3 regions of the Dactylosporangium sp. NPDC050588 genome follow, and region 2 is predicted to be linked to each of the others. Evidence: riboswitches for the same ligand, from Rfam matches in the RefSeq annotation. Region 2 holds a riboswitch; each other region holds the start of a gene.
The links. A riboswitch is a leader RNA that binds a small molecule or an ion and turns the genes downstream of it on or off. The one in region 2 is predicted to bind thiamine pyrophosphate.
Positions count from the first base shown of each region.

Region 1: linked by a shared signal. The riboswitch ahead of thiS (sulfur carrier protein ThiS) and the one ahead of AB0I21_RS08655 (fumarylacetoacetate hydrolase family protein) in region 2 are both predicted to bind thiamine pyrophosphate.
Region 3: linked by a shared signal. The riboswitch ahead of AB0I21_RS29685 (ECF transporter S component) and the one ahead of AB0I21_RS08655 (fumarylacetoacetate hydrolase family protein) in region 2 are both predicted to bind thiamine pyrophosphate.

Region 1 covers NZ_JBFAJA010000003.1:158,863-165,652, reverse strand. The annotation lists gene AB0I21_RS03175 (hypothetical protein) at 1-189, shown strand, start outside; gene AB0I21_RS03170 (aldo/keto reductase) at 236-1,210, opposite strand; partial or broken gene thiE (thiamine phosphate synthase) at 1,223-1,819, shown strand; gene thiO (glycine oxidase ThiO) at 2,425-3,477, shown strand; TPP riboswitch at 3,503-3,613, shown strand; gene thiS (sulfur carrier protein ThiS) at 3,612-3,818, shown strand; gene AB0I21_RS03150 (thiazole synthase) at 3,874-4,620, shown strand; gene AB0I21_RS03145 (thiamine phosphate synthase) at 4,614-5,129, shown strand; gene thiD (bifunctional hydroxymethylpyrimidine kinase/phosphomethylpyrimidine kinase) at 5,159-5,962, shown strand; gene thiC (phosphomethylpyrimidine synthase ThiC) at 6,091-6,790, shown strand, end outside.
Region 2 covers NZ_JBFAJA010000010.1:24,321-31,110, reverse strand. The annotation lists partial or broken gene AB0I21_RS08685 (ferredoxin reductase) at 1-377, shown strand, start outside; gene AB0I21_RS08680 (acyl-CoA desaturase) at 389-1,462, shown strand; gene AB0I21_RS08675 (hypothetical protein) at 1,615-1,875, shown strand; gene AB0I21_RS08670 (GAF and ANTAR domain-containing protein) at 2,086-2,718, shown strand; gene AB0I21_RS08665 (GAF and ANTAR domain-containing protein) at 2,759-3,487, shown strand; gene AB0I21_RS08660 (universal stress protein) at 3,669-3,863, shown strand; gene AB0I21_RS08655 (fumarylacetoacetate hydrolase family protein) at 4,420-4,773, opposite strand; TPP riboswitch at 4,977-5,106, opposite strand; gene AB0I21_RS08650 (DUF6401 family natural product biosynthesis protein) at 5,488-5,835, opposite strand; gene AB0I21_RS08645 (hypothetical protein) at 6,062-6,790, opposite strand, start outside.
Region 3 covers NZ_JBFAJA010000046.1:80,210-86,999, forward strand. The annotation lists gene AB0I21_RS29665 (hypothetical protein) at 1-168, opposite strand, end outside; gene AB0I21_RS29670 (PHP domain-containing protein) at 168-1,850, opposite strand; gene AB0I21_RS29675 (energy-coupling factor transporter transmembrane component T) at 1,962-2,699, opposite strand; gene AB0I21_RS29680 (ATP-binding cassette domain-containing protein) at 2,696-4,024, opposite strand; gene AB0I21_RS29685 (ECF transporter S component) at 4,042-4,608, opposite strand; TPP riboswitch at 4,684-4,790, opposite strand; gene AB0I21_RS29690 (acyl-CoA dehydrogenase family protein) at 4,943-6,790, shown strand, end outside.

The DNA of each region.
Region 1 (6,790 bases), on a different contig from region 2:
TTCACCTCGTACGACCACAACGAGGCCAACGCGGACCACGTGTTCGCCGCGGAGGGTTCGGAGCAGTCGTCGGTGTCGGAGTACGACCAGCTCGACGCTCTGCAGCAGCGCCTCGACAGCACGTTCGCCTCGAGCACCCAGCTGCAAACCGACGGCGGCAGCGCCGCGCTCGGTGTCGCCTCCAACTAAGTTCCACCGCGAAAGGCCGGCCCTTCCGGGCCGGCCTTTCGCCGTTTCAGTGACCCAATACGGGGTGCGGCGCGTACGGCGCCTCGAGGCGCTCGATCTCCTTCTCGTCCAGGGTCAGCTCGGTCGCGGCGATCGCGTCCTCCAGGTGCGACAGCTTCGTCGCGCCCACGATCGGCGCCGTGACGACCGGCCTGGACAGCAGCCACGCGAGCGCCACCTGCGCCGGGGCGACCCCGCGCTCGCCGGCCACCTCCGCGTTGACGTCCACGACGGCGAAGTCGTCGTCGGTGTACATGGAGCTGAACGCGTCGCTCGCCGCCCTCGTCGTGCGCCGCTCGTCGCCGCGCCCGCGGTTGCCGGCCAGCATGCCCCTGGCGAGGGGGCTCCACGGGATGACGCCGATGCCCTGGTCGGCGCAGAGCGGCAGCATCTCCCGCTCCTCCTCGCGGTAGACGAGGTTGTAGTGGTTCTGCATCGACACGAACTCCGTCCAGCCGTTGGCCCGGGCCGTGTGCTGCATCTTCGCGAACTGCCACGCGTACATGCTGGAAGCGCCGATGTACCGGGCCTTCCCCGACCGCACGACGTCGTGCAGCGCCGCCATGGTCTCCTCGACCGGGGTCTCCGGGTCGAAGCGGTGGATCTGGTACAGGTCGACGTGGTCGACGCCGAGCCGCCGCAGCGAGTTGTCGATGCCGGCGAGGATGTGCTTGCGCGACAGCCCCGAGTCGTTGGGGCGGTCGCTCATCACGCTGTACACCTTGGTGGCCAGCACGTAGTCGTCGCGGCGCGGGAAGTACTTCGCCAGCAGCCGCCCCGTCACGGTCTCGCTGGCGCCGAGGGAGTAGACGTCGGCGGTGTCGAAGAACGTGATCCCGGCCTCGACGGCACGCCGCACGAACGGGTCCGCGGCCTCCTCGTCGAGCACCCAGTCACGCCACGCGGGATCGCCGTAGCTCATCATGCCGAGACAGATCTCGGAGACCTTCAGCCCGGTCCGGCCAAGTCGCACCTGCTTCATGTCTGAAAAACTATCGCGGTGCTAGGACGACTTCATCTCATCACCGATACCCGGCCCGGCCGCGACGTCCTCGGCGTCGTCGGGCACGCGCTCGCCGCCGGCTTCACCGTCGTCCAGGTCCGCCCCGAGGACAGCGTCACCGACCGTGAGGCGTACGAGCTGACCCTGCGCGTCGTCGCCCTCTGCCGCGCCGCGGGCGCCGTCTGCCTCGTCAACGACCGCCTGCACATCGCCCTCGCCGCCGGCGCCGACGGCGCCCACGTCGGCGCCGACGACCTGCCCGTGTCCGCCGCCCGCCGGGTCCTGGGCCCGCACGCGATCCTCGGCGCGACCGCCCGCAACCCCGCCTCGGCCCGCCAGGCGGTCGCCGACGGCGCCTCCTACCTCGGCGTGGGTCCCGCGTACTCGACCACCACGAAGACCGGCCTCCCCGCCGCCATCGGCCCTTCCGGCGTGCGCGCCGTCGTCGAGGCGGTCGACGTCCCGGTCATCGCGATCGGTGGCGTCACCCCGTCGCGCGCCGCGACGTTGTTCGCGGCGGGGGCCCACGCCGTCGCCGTCGTCGGTGCGATGAGCACCGCCCCCGACCCGGCCGCGGCGGCCGCCGCCTTCGCCGCCGTCCTCGCCGCCGCCCCTCCGTCAACGGCTTCCCTCCCGACCCGACCTTCCCCGCCCGCTCAGTCCGGGTCGGCTGCTTCGCCGGTCACTGCGTCTGGGGCGTCTGCGGCGTCTGCGGTGGGTGGTCCCGTCGGCGCTGCTTCCGCTACCGGCTCCTCCTCGGCGGGTGATGCTTCCCCGGTCAGCCGCTCCTCTTCCGACGCTTCTCCGTTCGCTGCCGTCTCCGCGTCCGGAACGGCCGCGACCAGTTCGGCGGCCGATCGCGCTACTGACTCCGCGAGCAGTTCGGCGGCCGATCGCGCCACTGATTCCGCGACCAGTTCGGCGGCCGATCGCGCTGCTGATTCCATGACCACTTCAACCGCCGTCTTGCCGCCGGATAAAAGCGAAATATCGGATAAATCCGGGCGCTTGCGCCTGGACTTATCCGAGGGAGGCGACGGCCCCCGCCCGTCCCGGAAGGGCGACGGCCCGTGTCCGTCCCGGGAGGGCGACGGCCCGTGTCCGTCTGGGGAAGGCGGTCCGCCGCGCTCGCTGGGCGCGGGCCATGCCGGTGGGCATGCGGCGTCGGGGCAGGGTCCGGCTGGAGGGGTGGCGTGAAGGTCGGGATCGTCGGGGGAGGGATCGTCGGGCTCAGCGTCGCGTGGGAGCTGGTGCGGCGTGGGGAGCGGGTCACCGTGTACGACCGGGACCCGCGGCGGGGGGCGGGCCGGGTCGCGGCGGGGATGCTGGCGCCGGCGGCCGAGGCGAGCTTCGGGGAGGAGGCGCTGCAGGGGCTGATGCTCGAGTCGATGCGGCGGTGGCCCGGGTTCGCGGCGGAGCTGAGCGCGGCGACCGGGATGCCGCTGGGGTACCGGAGGGAGGGGACGCTGCTCGTCGCGCTCACCGAGGACGACCTCACCGAGGTGCGGCGGCTCGTCGACTACTACCTGCGGGCGGGGCTGCCGGTCGAGCCGCTGCGGGGGCGGGAGCTGCGGGAGCTGGAGCCGATGCTCAGCCCGCGGGTGCGCGGCGGGGCGAAGGCGACCGGGGACCATCAGGTCGACCCGCGGCTGCTGCTCGCGGCGCTGCGGTCGCAGCGGCTGCCGGTCACGTGGGTGGAGCGGGACGTCGAGGATCTGTCCAGCCTGCGGGACGATGTGATCATCATCGCGAACGGGATCGGGATCGGGCGGTTGACCGGGCTGCCGGTGCGGCCGGTGAAGGGACAGCTGCTCCGGTTGCGGGGGGCCGAGCCGCTGCTCACGCACGTCGTGCGGGGCGTCGCGCTGGGGCGGCACGTGTACCTGGTGCCGCGCGCCGACGGGGAGCTGGTCGTCGGGGCGACGGAGGAGGAGCGCGGTGCCGACACGACGGTGACCGCCGGTGGGGTGCTCGACCTGCTGCGACCTGCCGCGGACCTGCTGCCGGGGGTCGCCGAGCTGGCGCTCGCGGAGACCCTCGCCGGCCTGCGGCCTGGGACCCCGGACAACGCCCCGATCCTCGGCCGGCTCGAAGGGCACCCGCACGGCGACGTGTACGTCGCGGGCGGGCACTACCGGCACGGGGTGCTCCTCGCGCCGGTCACCGCGCACGCCGTCGCCGACCTGGTCACCAAGGGATCGACGGATGTGGACATCAGCGCGTACGGGGTGGGCCGCTTTACCTGAGGACCGCGGCGGGGTTATGGTCAGCTCGTACCCCACGGGAGTCCGGTATGACCGGGCTGAGAGGGGGGCTGTCAGCCCCCGACCGTCGAACCTGATCCGGATCATGCCGGCGCAGGGAGTCAGGAGTGAGCCGTATGCAGCTCGTGGTCAACGCGGTCGCCGCCGATGTGGACGACACCGCGACCGTCGCCGACGTCGTCCGTGGCCTCGCCGGGGTCGCCGACCCGCGGGGCGTCGCCGTCGCGTTGAACGGGTCCGTCGTGCCGAGGGCCGACTGGGCCGGGACCAGGCCGGTCGACGGCGACACCATCGACGTCCTCACGGCGGTCCAAGGTGGCTGACCTCGGCAACGGCGCCATCGGCGGCGCCGGCAACGGTGACGGTGCGAAGCTCGGCATCGCCGGGGAGGACCTGCCGTCGCGGCTCATCCTCGGCACCGGCGGGGCGACCAGCCACGCCGCGCTCGAGGCCGCGATCCGGGCCAGCGGCACCGGGCTCGTCACGGTCGCGCTGCGCAGGCTCGACCCGGGCGCACCGTCGCTGCTCGACGTCGTCGAACGGTGCGGCGTGCGGGTGCTGCCCAACACCGCCGGTTGCTACACGGCGACCGAGGCGGTGAAGCTCGCCCACCTGGCCAGGGAGGCGTTCGACACGGCGTGGGTCAAGCTGGAGGTCATCGGCGACGAGGAGACGCTGCTGCCCGACGCGGTCGAGCTGGTCACCGCCGCGGAGCGGCTCGTCGAGGACGGGTTCACGGTCCTGCCGTACACCACCGACGACCCGGTCCTCGCCCAGCGCCTCGCCGACGCCGGATGCGCCGCGGTCATGCCGCTCGGCGCGCCCATCGGCTCCGGCCTCGGCATCCGCAACCCGCACAACATCGCGCTCATCCGGCAGAAGGTGACCGTGCCGGTCATCCTCGACGCCGGGATCGGCACCGCCTCCGACGCGGCGCTGGCGATGGAGCTCGGCTGCGACGGGGTGCTGCTCGCGACCGCGGTCACCCGCGCCGAACACCCCGCGCGCATGGCGGCGGCGATGCGGCTCGCCGTCGAGGCGGGCCGGCTCGCACACACCGCCGGGAGGATCCCGCGCCGCCTGTACGCGACCGCCTCGAGCCCGATGGGGGGACTGCCATGGTGACGAGGCTGGTGCTGTTCACCGACCGCCGGCAGGCGCACCGGCCGCTCGACGAGGTGGTCAACCGGGCGATCGACGGCGGCGCGCGGCTGGTCGTCCTCGGCGAGCAGGACCTGCCCGAGGGGGCCCGCGCCGACCTCGCCGACCGGCTCCGCGGCATGCTCGACGGCGTCAAGGGCCGGCTCGTGCTGGCGGAGGACACGGCCGCGTTCCGCAAGTGCCACGACCAGGCGGAGCTCTTCGCCGCGGCCGAGGCGAAGGCGGGGTTCGCGACCCTGTCGCCGATCTTCCCGACCCGGTCCAAGCCCGGCTACGGCCCCCCGCTGGGCCTGGCCGCGTTCGCCAGGATGGCACTGGTCGTCCCGCTGCCGGTGTACGCCCTGGGCGGCGTCGACTCGCCCGCGCGGGTCCGGGACTGCCTCGACGAGGGAGCCGCGGGCGTCGCCGTCATGGGCGCCGTCATGCGCGCCGACGACCCCGCGAGGTTCGTCAAGGAGCTGATGACCGCGTGAGCGGCCCGGAGCGCAGCGGAGGTGACGGCGTGAACCCGAGTGTTGCGCTGACCATCGCCGGGTCCGACTCCGGTGGGGGTGCGGGGATCCAGGCGGACCTGAAGACGTTCGCCGCGCACCGGGTCTTCGGCACCAGCGTGATCACCGCCCTCACCGCGCAGAACACCGTCGGCGTGCGGGGGATCTCCGCCGTCGACCCCGGGTTCGTCGGGGCGCAGCTCGACGCGGTCCTCGCCGACCTGCCCGTCGCCGCCGTCAAGACCGGCATGCTCGCCACACCCGAGACCGTCGCCCTCGTCGCGTCGTACGCGCCGCGGCTGCCCGGCCTCGTCGTCGACCCGGTGCTCGTCGCGTCGTCCGGGGACCGGCTCTTCACCCGGGACGCCGAGCGCGCGTACCTCGACCTGCTCTTTCCGCACGCCGCCGTCGTCACGCCCAACCTGCGGGAGGCGTCGGTGCTGCTCGGCCGGGACGTCACCGACGTCGACGACGCGATCAAGGCCGCCCAGGACCTCGCCGCGACCGGACCGAAGTGTGTCGTGGTGAAGGGCGGCCACCTGCGCGGCAGCCGCGACGCCGTCGACGTCGTCTGCGTCGGCGGCACCGTCGAGCTGCTGTCGCTGCCGTGGGTCGACACCGCGAACAACCACGGCACCGGGTGCACGTTCGCGGCGGCGACCGCGGCCCGGCTCGCGCTCGGGGAGCCTCTCGCCGAGGCGCTCGCCGGGGCGAAGCAGTACGTGCAGTCGGCCTTGAGCGCCTCGTCCGGCTGGCGGCTCGGCGCCGGGCACGGTCCGCTCGCGTGGGGTCCCTTCTCCGGCCCGCTTCCGTAACCCACCAGGTCCGGCCCGCGGATCTTCTGGTCCGGCCCGCTCGCTCAGTACATCTGCCGAAAACGCGAACAGGTGCGCCTCATGGCGTGCCCGCTTCGCCGTGCCCACAGCCCACGAAAGGATGCGCCATGAAGCGCAAGGTCCACGTCCAGGGGTCCCGCGACGACATCCGTGTGCCGTTCGCCGAGGTCGAGCTGAGCGGCGGCAACCCACCGGTGCGCCTCTACGACACCAGCGGCCCGCTGAACGACCCGCCCGCCGGCCTCCCGCCGCTGCGCGCGCCGTGGATCGCGGCACGCAGCGGCGATCATGGCGGAGAGCGGACGCAGCTGTACTACGCGCGGCAGGGGATCATCACGCCGGAGATGGAGTTCGTGGCGATCCGCGAGGGTGTCGACCCGTCGCTGGTGCGCGACGAGATCGCGGCCGGGCGGGCGATCCTGCCCAACAACGTCAACCACCCCGAGAGCGAGCCGATGGTGATCGGCAGCCGCTTCCTGGTGAAGGTCAACGCCAACATCGGCACCTCCGCGGTCTCCTCCGGCGTCGAGGAGGAGGTCGCGAAGCTCACCTGGGCGACGAAGTGGGGCGCGGACACGGTCATGGACCTGTCCACCGGCAAGCACATCCACGCCACCCGCGAGGCGATCGTGCGCAACTCGCCGGTGCCGATCGGGACCGTGCCGATCTACCAGGCCCTGGAGAAGGTCGGCGGCGACCCGCTCAAGCTGACCTGGGAGGCGTACCGCGACACGGTCATCGAGCAGGCCGAGCAGGGCGTCGACTACATGACCGTCCATGCCGGGGTGCTGCTGCGGTACGTGCCGA
Region 2 (6,790 bases):
ACACGTGGGCGTGCGGCCCGGCCGGGATGCTCGACGACGCGCAACGGCACTGGCGGCGGGCGGGAGCCGGCGACCGCCTGCGGATCGAGCGCTTCCGGACCGCCCGGATGCCCCGGGGGTGCCGGCGGCCGGGTCAGCTTCGTCACGAGCGGACGTCTGGCCGACGCCGACGGCGCATACCACTGCTGGCGGTCGGCGAGCACGCCGGTGTGCTCATACCCAGCGGGTGTCGCATGGGCATCTGCCACAGCTGCGTGGTGCGGCTGCGGGCTGGCCGGGTCCGCGACCTGCGCACCGGACGCGAGCACGGCGACGAGGGTGAACTCATCCAGACCTGCGTCAGCGCGGCGGCCGGTCCCGTCGAGATCGATGTGTAGGAGATCCACCTGTGCCTGTGCCCGAACATCTCACCGAGGTCGACATCAAGGAGATCGGCCGCGAACTCGACCGGATCCGTGACGAGGTGGCCGCCAGCCTGGGCGACCACGACGCCCGCTACATCCGCCGGGTCATCGCCGTCCAGCGGGTCCTGGAGGCGGGCGGCCGCACCCTGCTGGCGATCTCGATCCTGCCGCCGGCCTGGCTGGCCGGCACCGCGGCACTGGCCGTCGCCAAGATCTTGGAGAACATGGAGATCGGCCACAACGTCCTGCACGGTCAGTGGGACTGGATGCGCGACCCAGACATCCACTCCACCACCTGGGAGTGGGACCACGCCGCGCCGGCCGACATGTGGAAACACTCGCACAACGTTGTGCACCACACCTACACCAACGTGCTGGGCAAGGACCGCGACATCGGATACAGCGCGATGCGGGTCAGCCCCGAGCAGCCCTGGCACCCCATCTACCTCGCCCAGCCGCTCTACAATGCCGCACTGGCCGTCGTCTTCGAGTGGGGCATCGCCATCTACGACGTCGAGCTGGAGCGTGCCTGGCGCGGCGAGAAACGCTGGGGTGAGGCACTGACCCAGCTGCGCGGGGTGCTGCGCAAGGCCCGCCGCCAGATCATCAAGGACTACGTGGCGTTCCCGCTGCTGGCCGGACCGTCGTTCGTGCCGGCCCTGCTCGGCAACCTCCTCGCGAACGTGGCCCGCAACGTGTGGTCACACACCATCATCTTCTGCGGCCACTTCCCCGAGGGCTCCGAGGTGTTCACCGAGGACCAGCTCGACGGCGAGACCCGCGGCGAATGGTACGTGCGGCAACTGCTGGGCTCGTCCGACATCGACGGCGGCCCGCTGTTCCACCTCCTGTCCGGCAACCTCAGCCATCAGATCGAGCACCACCTCTTCCCCGACCTGCCCAGCAATCGCTACGCGGAGATCGCCCCGATGGTCCGCGACCTCTGCGAACGGTTCGGGCTGCGGTACAACACCGGCTCCCTCGCCCACCAGACCGCCAGCGTCTGGAAAACCATCGTCCGCCTCGCCCTGCCCGGCCGAGGCCCAGCCGGCCAGTGAGGGCTTTATGGGGTGCCAGCACCATCGGGGCCCCGGAACGTAGCGCTCCTGACAACGCCGGCCTCGGGCGGTTCGATAGAAGCATGCAATCACCATGACACCGGCGATCACGTCGACGCCGTCAACGGACGACGCCCGGCAGCGACTTCGCCGTGCTGGCCCGCAGGATCGGCGCCGAGGGGCTGCGGCAGCGCCGGCCCGCCTACTACCTCGCCCGGCTGAGCCTCGTCACGCTCATGTTCCTCGGCGGCTGGAAGGCGTTCTTCCTCATCCGGATCGTCCTGGTGGCAGCTGGTGACGGCCGCCTTCCTCGCCGTCACGTTCGGCCAGGCCGCGCTCGTGATCCATACAGTCCTCAAGCGGGGCCGGACTTCACCGGCCGCGTCGCCATCGTTGTCCAGCCGAACGCGTGAGGGTAGCCTTACCAGGAGTGATGCTGGTCCGGCGTCCGGTCGAAAGCGGCTGTCCTCAGAAACCCCAGCCGCCGCCCACGTTGCCGCGCCGAGTTGCGGCCGCGCGACGTTGTTCTGTCGCCGTGACCGGCGTGGGTCACGATCGAGCGGCGGCCGTACCGGTCGGGCTCGTCACCGGACATCTCTACAGTGGGCGGCACAGTGGAGCTGATGGAACGGGTCTGCGTCGACGCTGCGCAGGCCTTGTCGGCCTCCGGGGTCGGGGTGAGCCTGATGGCCTCCGACGGCACTCACGGCATGGCAGCGGCGTCCGACCCGGACACCGCGCGGATCGAGGAGCTGCAGTTCACCTTCGGGGAAGGCCCGTGCATCGACGCGGCCGCGGCCGGCCGCCCGGTGCTGGTGCCGGACCTGACCGACGGGGCGATGCGCCGATGGCCGATGTACGCCGCTGCGGTCCTGGACGAGGGGATCCGGGCGGTGTTCGCGTTTCCCCTGCAGGTCGGGGCGGCTCGCCTCGGCGTCCTCGACGTGTTCCGGGCCCGCTCCGGGGCGATGTCCAGACCGGAGCTGGGCCGGGCGCTGACGCTCGCCGACCAGGTCGTGACGACCTTGTTGGACGGTCAGGAACGGACCACCGGCACGGACGAGCTCGACGAGGCATTCGAGCACCGTGCCGCACTGTTCCAGGCCCAGGGCATGGTGATGGTTCAGTTGCGCACCTCCCTCGCGGAGGCGCTGGCGCGGATCCGGGCCTACGCCTACGCCACCGACCGGCCGTTGAGCGAGGTGGCCGCGGACATCCTCGCCCACCGGCTCCGCCTCGACACCGACCATCCATGAACAGTGGCACGAACACCGCACGAAAGGCCGGGAAGCCGTCATGACCACCGTATCCGAACAACGTCTGGCGACGATCTTCGTCGAGGTGGCCGACACCCTGGTCGGCGGGTTCGACCTGATCGAGTTCATGCAGATGCTCGCCGACCGCGTCGCCGGGCTGGTCACCGACACCACCGTCGGCCTGCTGCTTGCCGACGAGCAGGACCGGTTGCACTTCATGGCCGCCTCGGACGAGACGACCACACTGCTGGAGCTGCTGCAGCTGCAATGGCGGGACGGGCCATGCCTGGACGCATTCCGCGGCGCGGCGCCGGTCGTCAACGCCGATCTGTCCACCGCAAGCCCCCGCTGGCCGCAGTTCGCGCGCTACGCCTCCTCCGCCGGGTTCCGCTCGGTGCACGCGTTCCCGCTACGATTGCGCGACGACGTCATCGGCGCGATGGGCGTCTTCGGCACCGGCCGCAACGACCTCGACGACGCCGACGTGCAGATCGTGCAGGCACTGGCCGACGTCGCCGCGATCGGCCTGCTGCAGGAACGGGCGATCCACCACGGCGAGGTGCTCACCGAGCAGCTGCAGGGCGCGTTGAACAACCGAATCATCATCGAACAGGCCAAAGGGGCCGTCGCGCAGGCGCACCACGTCTCCGTCGACGCGGCCTTCGAGCTGATCCGGGCCCACGCCCGGCGCACCCACCGCCGCCTCAGCGACGTCGCCCTTCGCGTGCTCACCGACGTGACCAGCCTGCCCGACCTCACCGCTGATTGACCCGGTGCGCAGGCGCGACGACCTGCCCGCCGGACTGTGGAATGCCGCCGCGAGTACGTGCCCACGTGCAGGTGCCCCGCCGTGACACTCTCGAGGCTCAGCCGAGGGCGATCAGACCCTCGCCGACACCGTCGCGGATGTCAACGCCCAGCACGCCACCACCGTCGATGTCGTCACCCGGGTGGTGCAGGGCCACCCGGCGAAGGTCCTACTGGACGCCGCGAACGGCGCCGAACTCCTCGTGGTGGGCAGCCGCGGGCACGGCACGTTCACCGGGATCCTGCTCGGCTCGGTCAGCCAACACTGCGTGCAACACGCACCCTGCCCGGTCGTCGTCGTCCCGTCGCGCGTTCATGCCGAGAAGGCAGCATCATGAACCCGCGACCTGGGGCGGCAGCGACCTACGGATGGTCGAACAGATCACCGGCCGGCTGACCCGGCCCCGGGCAATGCTACCGGCGGCACCCGAGGACGTGGCCGTTCTCGCCGCGGCCGGTGACGTAACCCCGGAAGACGGTAGGGCCGCTGATCCCCAGCAAGCCACTCTCCCCCCAGCGGGCACGTCCTCCCAGCTTCCGTCGGCGCCGGCACGCACCACCCTCATCTGCTGGTAGGGCGGGCACTGCCCGACCGAATGCGGCCGCGGCGCTTCCGGGAAGCTGCGCGCGCTCGCGCAGGACGCCTCGCTCAGCCCGTAGCCCTCGGCCAGGATCGCCGTGCGCCCTCAACGGCGGGCAGCGGCTGGGGGCGCGCTGCTGCCTCGGTGGGCCGCAGGACGAGGACGGCGTCGAGCAGGCCGTCGCGGGCGACCGCTTGGTGCGTAGGTCGATTCGGGCAGGCCCCGCGCCCTGAGCGGTACGGCTTCGATCGTGGCCAGGTCATCGGGCGCGGCGTAGTACGGCCACAGCAGGTCCCCGGTCATCGGGCGTACCTCACGACCGTGCGCTGCCGGCCGAGGTCGATCGCGCCGTCGTCGGTGGCGACGGCGGTCTCGACGACTTGGCCTCGTAGAGCTGGGTCTGCGGAAGCTGGACGTCACGCGCCGCGATGTCGTTGGTAACCACCATGCCCGCGACGTAGTCGGCGAGGTTGTCCGCGGTGACCGTCGTGCCGACCGGCATCTGGCGGCCGAAGACCAGTCCGATCTCCACCTCGTAGTCCAGCAGCCGCACGTGGCCGGGGCGGACCACGTCGTCGAACGGGCCGCTGATCGAGCCCGACGTCTTGCGGAAGAACGTCAACGGGACCGTCTCGGGCTTGCCGCCCGTGTCCTTGACGTGCGAGATGAAGTTCGTCGACGTGCGAGATGAAGTTCGTCATCTGGGCGACGACACGGCAGGGCGCGTTGCGCGGGATCGCGCGCGGCATCCACCCCGGCGATCCTCACTGGCAGTAGTCTTGATCCCGATCACGCAACATGCGTCACGCCACATCGCCATGGCCGTTGACATCATCAAAGACGGCGCGCCGAGTGGTCGGTGCAGATGAATAACCTGCGAGGCAATTTTCCTGCGCCGGCATTGTCCGGATCAGGTGAATGGGGATCGCCGTCCAACCTCTCCGATCTTTCGGCCTCTCAGCTCCGCTGGGCTAATAGCTTCGCTCTCCCGCTTGTCCCGCAGGCACTCACATACGCTACGCCGGAAACCGGCAGGTGCAGGGTGAGAGCTCGGGTGAAGCTGATCCGAAAATGCAGGGTGAGAGGGCAGGCGGCAGCATCCCGGCGCAGCTGGGATGCTGCTTACTACGGGCCGGTCGGGCGGCTGGGGCGAGAGTGACGGTGTAGCCGAGGGCTTCGAACTGGCGGATGTGGTTGCGTTTGCGGCGTTCGGGATTGACGCGGGTGTCGTAGAAGCCTGGGCCGAGGTCGGTAAACCAGGCGCGGCTCGTCGGCCACCCCGGCCAGAGCGCTGGCGTCGCGGGCCCGCCGCCACTCGACGATGCGCGAGGAGTACAGCGCCCTTCACTGAGCAGCAGGAGGCGAAACGTTGCTTCTGCCGCTACGCCATGGCGCTGCAGGCCAAGTCGCACAGGGCCACGAGCCGGACCGTCACACCGTCGGCGTCGACCCAGCCGGCCAGATCGTGCTGCGGCGGCTGCCATCCGCGGTCGGTGGCCCCGTCCAGCAGGCCGTCGGCGTAGCTCGCCAACGCTGCGGGCGTCGGCCGGCGGCCGCGGACGCCGAGCAGGTCCCGCACCTCGGCTGCGTGCTGGTCCACCCGCGCCGACAGGCTGGGAACCATAGCTGCTGCCGCGAGGCCGGCGGCGCCGATGCGGCGGTGGAGGCGGTCGAGCAGCATCTGCACGGTCGCGTGGTCGGTGCCCAGGTTCGAGGCGGGGATGTTCATGAGGTACGACCATAGAGACGGCGTACCGGGGCGAAAATGCCGCAACCGCTCCTTTACCGGCATCCTGACCGTTCGGCTGCCGACCGACTGGCCGAACGGGCGAGTCCGGGACGATCCGCCGGACCCGGCAACCCGGTATGCCGGGACTGCCGGGTTGCCGCTCACCAGGGACGGCGGTGGCACGGCCCGGGAGGGTCGCAATCACCGCCGCAGTCGAGCACCCGCGCTACCGGGTCGCCGGCGGCCGTTGACCGGTCTGCGGAGGCACGGCCCGCGTGTCGTCGTCCGCCGCGGACGGTGCCGACGGCGGGCGGGCACGCTGGCCGACGGACTGGTCGCGGTACGCCGAAGACGCTTGCTGGCCGGCGGCGACCGGCGCGGCGGCGGGCCGCTGCTTTTCTGCCATCAGCCGCTCGGCGTCGCTCTGGCCGGCCGCGTACGCCTTCGGGAGTTCGGAGCGGCGGGCCGACTCTGTCTCCGCCCGGTCCAGCCATCGGTCCCAGCGCGCCTGCATCGGCTTCACCAGCCCGCCGCCGACGCCGACGATCAAGATGCCGGCCACAGTGGCGAGAACCGCGATCAGCACCGGGGTCGTGACAGTGGTCGCCACCCCGATCTGGTTGAGCGCGGCGATGACGCCGATACCGAGGATGAACACGAAGGCGATGTTCGCCACCGCGCGACCGTAGGAGATTCCCCCCAATGCTGTGGACACAATGTCTTTCACCGCGGAGGCGATCGCCGCGGCGACCACGACGATCAGGATTGCGACAAAGAGCCGCGGCAGCCAGGCGATCACAGCCGTGATGAGCGTGGAAACCGCGTTCGGGCCCCAGATGTCGAACGCTATCCGCAGGGTGATCAGCAGCACCGCGTAGAAGACGAGCTGAGCGACGATGCCGGAGGCGTCGTAGCGGGACCGGGCAAGCGCCGTCTTGAGACCGCCGCGCTCCAC
Region 3 (6,790 bases), on a different contig from region 2:
CGCCACCACGCCGGTGAGCTTCTCCCAGCCGGGGAAGAGGACGGCGCGGGCGCCCTCCGGCGCAGTGCCCGTGCCGACCTGGACCTCGCCGCCCTCGAAGTACGTGAACGCGGGGCGGCCGCCCACCAGGATGTGGTGGTCGGCCGCCGTGACGTCGGGAAATCCCATTACCGGGGGTAGACCCAGATCGGGTTCGCGTAGAACCAGAGGTCCTTCCACGGGTCGGCGTCGCCGACGACGTCGATCGCGGGGCCTGCCGGGTCGACCGCCGGGCCGTGGTAGCCGGGGGCGGTGCGGTTGCCGTCGGTGCCGCGCAGCCGGACGTAGAAGGGCTGGTCGACGGGGCCGAGGTCGTAGGTGAACGCGACCGTGCCCGTGGACTTGTTGACCTCGAAGGACTTCACGACCTTCGTGTCGGGGGCCTTGAACGTGTCCTTGTCGGAGACGGCGCCCGTGACGGCGCCGCGGATCACGTCGACGCGGGCGAGGGTCGGCACGAAGTTCGCCCAGTTCGGCGTGTTCGCCAGCTTGATGCGGATGGTGAGCTCCGCGCGCTGGCCGCGGCGGACCACCAGTGAGTCGCCCAGGGTGACGCCGGAGCCGCCCGCGCGGACCTGGACGTCGAGGGCGCTGATCAGGCCGCCGTGGTCGACCCAGACGCGGCCGGCCCGCAGGGCCTCCATGACGGCGGCGTAGCCGAAGTTGCGCGCGCCGACGTGGGTACGGCTGTAGTAGCCGGGCCAGAAGTCACCGGGGGTGAGGCTGGCCGGCTGGCCGTACACCGGGTCGAAGTGGTAGCCGTTGGCGTTGAAGTCGGTGTTGTCGGGACGCTTCGCGGTCTCCTCGTAGACGACGTGGGAGTCCGAGTTCGCGGTGATCCACCACGCCTTGCCCTCGGCGAGGAGGCTGTCCCAGAGACCGCCGACGGTGGAGGTCATCCAGTCGAAGCCGCCCCAGGTGCGGTAGCTCTCCAGCGGGTAGCCGGGGAACGAGGAGGCGCCGGGCGCGTTGCCGTAGAAGCCGCGGGCGGAGCCGCCACCGGTCGGCTTGGCGATACCGGCGGCCTGGTGGCCGGGGGCGCCCTCGAAGCCGATCGCGATGCGCGGGTTGGCGTCGCGCCAGCCGCGGATCTCGTGCGGCGAGTCGATGCCGTTACGGGCGGGGTGGTTGGCCAGGAACAGCGCGTCCTGCACCCGCCGCTTCGTGACCTGCTCGCCGAGGAACTTCACGCCGGCGATGGCGAGAGCCTCGGTGACCAGGGACGGGTCGACGGCGCCGACGACGGAGCCGTCGAACGTGTTCTCGAACTCCTTCAGGACCGCGACCTCGTTGGCGCCGGGGTGCACGAAGACGGTGCCGTGCTCGGCGGCCGGGATGTTCCACTCCAGGCCCTGGAAGACGAGGACGTCCTTGTAGTCGTCGCGGGCCGCCCGGATGTCGGGGTTGACCTTGTCGACGCCGATCTTCACGTGACCGGTGCTGCCGTGGTCGGTGATGACCATCCAGTCCAGCCCGTACGCGGAGGCGTGCCGCACGTGGTCGGAGACCCGGTACATGCCGTCGCTGGAGAACTGGGTGTGGATGTGGTGGTCGCCGGCGAGCCACTTGTAGCCGTTGCCCAGCGGGCGGCCGTGCCCGTGCCGGTCGTAGCCGTCGAAGCCGGCGTGGTCGTCGTCGCCGTGGGCGTGCGCGGTCCCGGCGCCGGCGAGGGCACCGCCGGCCGCGGCCGCGGCACCGAGCAGGCCGGCGCGGCGCAGGAAGCCGCGGCGGGAGACGTCGCCGGGGGAGAGCTCGCTGTCGGGGATCGAGGCGTCGAGCACCGCGGGGACGTCGCCGGCAGCCTGCGGCATGTCCTCGTGGTGATGGTGGTGGCCGTGGCCCATGTTGGGGGCTCCGTTCAGAGTCGATGGTCCTCACCGGGGAATCTCGACCGCCTGAACGAACATCAGGTAGCGACGTGGCTATGTATGCACGAACTTCAGCAAGATCAATGCCGCTGCGAGGGTCGCGCCGGCGAGCACGACCGACCCGTCGGACCAGCCGAAACGGGTCTCGCGGGCGCTGGTGCGGGGCTGCCCCCGGTCGAAGCCGCGGGCCTCCATCGCGGTGGCGAGCCGGATGCCGCGCCGGATCGCGCCGACGAGCAACCCGAACGTCGCCGACGCCGCGAGCCGCAGGTGCGCGACCGGGTTCCAACCGGCGTCGATGCCGCGGGCCCGCCGGGCGAGGCGGATCAGCCGGTACTCGTCGGTGAGCAGCGGCACGAGCCGGAACGCGGCGAGCGCGCCGATCGCGAACCGGGGCGGCACCTTCACGTGCGCGATGAGCGAGTCGGCGAGGTCGGTGGGGTCGATCGTCGCGAACATCACGAACCCGGGCAGGCCGATCGCGATGAGCCGCAGCGCGTAGCCGAGCGCCGGCTCGTGTACCTCGAAGCCGGCGACGGTGCCGACGACCGGTCCCGTACGGGCGCCGAGCAGCACCGTGAAGACGAGCACGACGGTCGCGGACAGCAGCAGCGGCCACCCGCGCCGCCACAGCTGCGCCGCGCTCAGGCCGGTGAGCGGCAGCAGCGCCAGCTCCACGCCGATCGCGACCGCTGTGACGAACGGGTCGACGGTCGACAGCACGGCGGCGGTGAGCAGCGCCGCCGCGAGCAGTTTCGCGGTCGCGTCGCGACGGCGCAGCCAGGCGGTCATGCGCGGTCCAGCCGCAGCCGGCGGTCGCCGACGTGGTCCAGCCGCAGCCGGCGGTCGCCGAGCGCCCGCACGAGGTCCCGGTCGTGGGTGACGATCACCAGGCCGCGGCCCTCGTCCCGCAGGTCCGCGAGGAGGTCGACCAGCTCCCGCCACGTCCGCGGGTCCTGGCCGAATGTCGGTTCGTCGAGGATCAGCAGGTCCGGGGCGGCGGCGAGGGCCGTGGCGACGCTGAGCCTGCGCTGTTCGCCGCCGCTCAGGGTGTACGGGTTGGCGAGGGCGAGCCGGTCGAGGCGCAGCCGGCTCAGCAGGTCGTCGACGACCTTCGGGTCGCGGCCGCCGAGAAGCAGCTCGTCGCGGACGGTCGAGGTGACGAACTGGTGCTCCGGGTTCTGGAAGACCGAGCCGATCCGGCCGGCGAGCTTCGAGGCCCGCCAGCGGTGCGGCGGCCGCCGCTCGCCGGGGGCGTGCACCCGGCCGGGCTTCGCCGGCTTCGTCAACCCGCCCAGCAGCAGCGCCAGGGTCGACTTGCCGGCGCCGTTGGGGCCTTCGACGACGAGGGCCTCGCCGGCGCGGACGACCTCGTCGACGACGTTGCCGGTGTGCCGCAGCGCCAGCCGCTCCGCGGTCAGCAGGACCGGGCCGGCACCGGGGCCGGGACGGTGCGGCACGACGAGCGGCTCCTGCTCCTCGCCCAGCGTGACCACCCGGTCGACCAGGGTCAGCGCGTCCTCGAGGCGGTGTTCGACGAGGATCATGGTGGCGTCGACTTCGTGCAGAGCTTTCGCGAGCGCTGCCCGTACCAGCTGCGCACCCGCCGGATCGAGGTTGGCGGTCGGCTCGTCGAGCAGGAGCAGCCGCGGCTGCGACACGAGCACGCCGGCGATCGCGAGCCGCTGCTGCTCACCGCCGGACAGCTGGGCCGTGTCGCGGTCGCGGTCGTACGGGAAGCCGACGGCGGCGAGGGCGGCGTCGACCCTCGGCCAGATCTCGTCGCGGGCCACACCCCGGTTCTCCAGGCCGAACGCGACGTCGTCGCCGCAGCGGCTCATGACGAGCTGGGTCTGCGGGTCCTGGAAGACGATGCCGGTGCCCGCCCTGCGCTGCCGGGCCGGCGCGCCGTCGACGAGCACCTCGCCCTCCTGCTCGCCGGAGTCCTCGGCGAGCAGGCCGGCGAGCGCGGCGAGCAGGGTGCTCTTGCCGGCGCCGGAGGCACCCGCCAGGAGGACCCGCTCGCCGTGCTCGATCCGCAGGTCGAAGTGGCGGACCGCCCAGGCCTTGCGCCCGGCGTGCCGCCACCCGAATCCCTTGAACTCGACGGTGCTCACTGTTTGCTGAGACGTGCCTAGACGGCGGCCCGCTCGCGGCCCGAGGGGAAGCGGTCCAGGACGCCGGTCGTGGCGAGCGAGTGCTGCAGCGCCCACGAGCCGGCGCCGGCGATGACCGCGCCGCTGACCATGACGATCGCCGCGTACAGGGCCTTGTCGGTGTTGCTGAACGCGCCGTAGTAGATGTTGAGGTCCAGCAGGGCCGCGCCGCCCCCGGCGAGGGTGCCGGCGACGAGGGCGTTGCCGAGCTTGAAGCTGCGGTAGCCGGTGAACGCGAAGCCGAACTCGCCGCCGACGCCCTGCACGAGACCGGACAGCAGCACGCCGAGACCCCAGGTCGAGCCGAACAGGGCCGAGACCAGCGCCGCGACGAACTCGGTGTAGAGCCCGGCGCCCGGCTTGCGGATGACCAGCGGGCCGAGCACGCCCGGGATCAGCCACACGCCGTAGATGAACGCGCGCCACGGCAGGGCGACGCTCTCCATGGCGTTCCACAGGTTGTTCCATGCGTAGAACACGGCGGCGAACGCCACCGCGATGACCGACGCGACGATGATGTCGACGGTCCGCCAACGGGTTTCCATTTTCGGTGCCTCCTGGTCCGGGGGTGAGCCAGAAGGAGACGCGACGCCACGCCCGCGGGTGCGGACGTGGCGCGTGGCCTGAGGTGACCGAGCTTCCTGCGCTGGCATTACCCAGATCAGGTTCGAGGGTCTGCGGCTTGCTCGCCGCACTCTCAGCGCTGTGCGCTCCCCTGTCGGATGTGAAGTTGTTTCCCGACGGTAACAGTGAACGTTTCCCACTCGTAGGTTCCCGTCATGAAAATCACGGCGCTTGATCCTGTTCGGCGAGGCATGGCCTTCGCTACTGGCGGGTAATAGCCTGGTCGGTACTGGACTGACACCTGGGGGTGCCGCAATGACGCAGGTCGCTTCCTCGCCCACCGCTAGCAGCACGCACACGGAGAAACAGGCGCGCAAGGTCATCGAGGCCAGCCGCGAGCAGGAATGGCGCAAGCCGAGCTTCGGCAAGGAGCTGTTCCTCGGCCGCTTCCGCCTCGACCTGATCGACCCACCGCCGGCCGACAAGCAGACCACCGAAGGCCAGGAGTTCCTGGCGAAGCTCCACTCGTACATCAGCAGCGTCGACGGGCAGCAGATCGAACGCGACGCGCGCATCCCCGACGAGGTGCTCCGCGACCTGGGCTCGCTCGGCGCCTTCGGGATGAAGATCGACACCAAGTACGGCGGCCTGGGGCTGTCGAACCTCGACTACTGCCGCGCCCTCGCGCTGGTCGGGTCGGTCAACCCGTCGATCGGCGCGCTGCTGTCGGCGCACCAGTCGATCGGTGTGCCGCAGCCGCTGAAGCTGGTCGGCACCGACGAGCAGAAGGCCCGTTTCCTGCCCCGGCTTGCCGGCGGTGAGGTGTCCGCGTTCCTGCTGACCGAGCCCGAGGTCGGCTCCTACCCGGCGAACCTGCGCACCTCCGCCGTGCCGACCGGGGACGGCGACTACCTGCTCAACGGCGTCAAGCTGTGGGCCACCAACGGCACCCTCGCCACCCTGTTCGTGGTGATGGCGCTGGTACCCCGTTCCGAGGGGCACCGGGGCGGCATCACGGCGTTCGTGGTCGAGGGCGACGCGCCCGGGGTCACGATCGAGCGGCGCAACGCGTTCATGGGCCTGCGCGGCCTGGAGAACAGCGTGACGCGCTTCCACGACGTGCGGGTGTCCGCCGCCAACGTCATCGGTGGCGAGGGGCAGGGCCTGCGGATCGCGCTGAGCACCCTGAACACCGGCCGGCTGTCGCTGCCCGCCATGTGCGTCGGCGCCGGCAAGTGGTGCCTCAACGTCGCCCGCGAGTGGGCCGCCGAACGGGTCCAGATGGGCCGCCCGATCGGCTCGTACGAGGCGATCGCGAAGAAGATCGCGTTCATCGCAGGCTCCACGTACGGCATGGAGGCGATGCTGGAGCTGTCCTGCCGCCTCGCCGACGACGAGCAGAACGACATCCGCATCGAGGCCGCGCTGGTCAAGCTGTATGCGAGCGAGCTGGCCTGGAAGGTCGCCGACGAGCTGGTCCAGATCCGCGGCGGCCGCGGCTACGAGACCGCCGACTCCCTGGCCGCCCGCGGCGAACGCCCCATCCCGGCCGAGCAGATCCTCCGCGACGTGCGGATCAACCGCATCTTCGAGGGCTCGACGGAGATCATGCACCTGGCGATCGCCCGCGAGGCCGTCGACGCCCACCTCTCCGTCGCCGGCGACATCATCGACCCCGACGCCGGCCTGGGCGCGAAGGCCAAGGCCGCGGGCCGGGCCGGCGGCTTCTACGCCAGGTGGCTACCGACCCTGGTCGCCGGCAAGGGCCAGCTGCCGTCCGGCTACAGCGAATTCGGCCCGCTCGCCCAGCACCTGCGCTACGTCGAGCGCGCTTCCCGCCGCCTGGCCCGCGAGACCTTCTACGGCATGGCCCGCTGGCAGGGCAAACTCGAACACAAGCAGGGCTTCCTGGGCCGCGTCGTGGACATCGGCGCCGAGCTCTTCGCGATGTCCGCGGCGTGCGTGAAGGCCCGCAGCGAGCGCGCGACCCGGCCCGAAGGGGTCGAGCTCGCCGACCTGTTCTGCCGCCAGGCCACCCTGCGCGCCGAGGCCCTCTTCCGCGAGCTGTGGGACAACGCCGACGCCATCGAGTCCGCCGCCGCGAAGCGGGTCATCGCGGGCCGCTACCTGTCCCTGGAGGAGGGGATCATCCCGCCCGCGGCC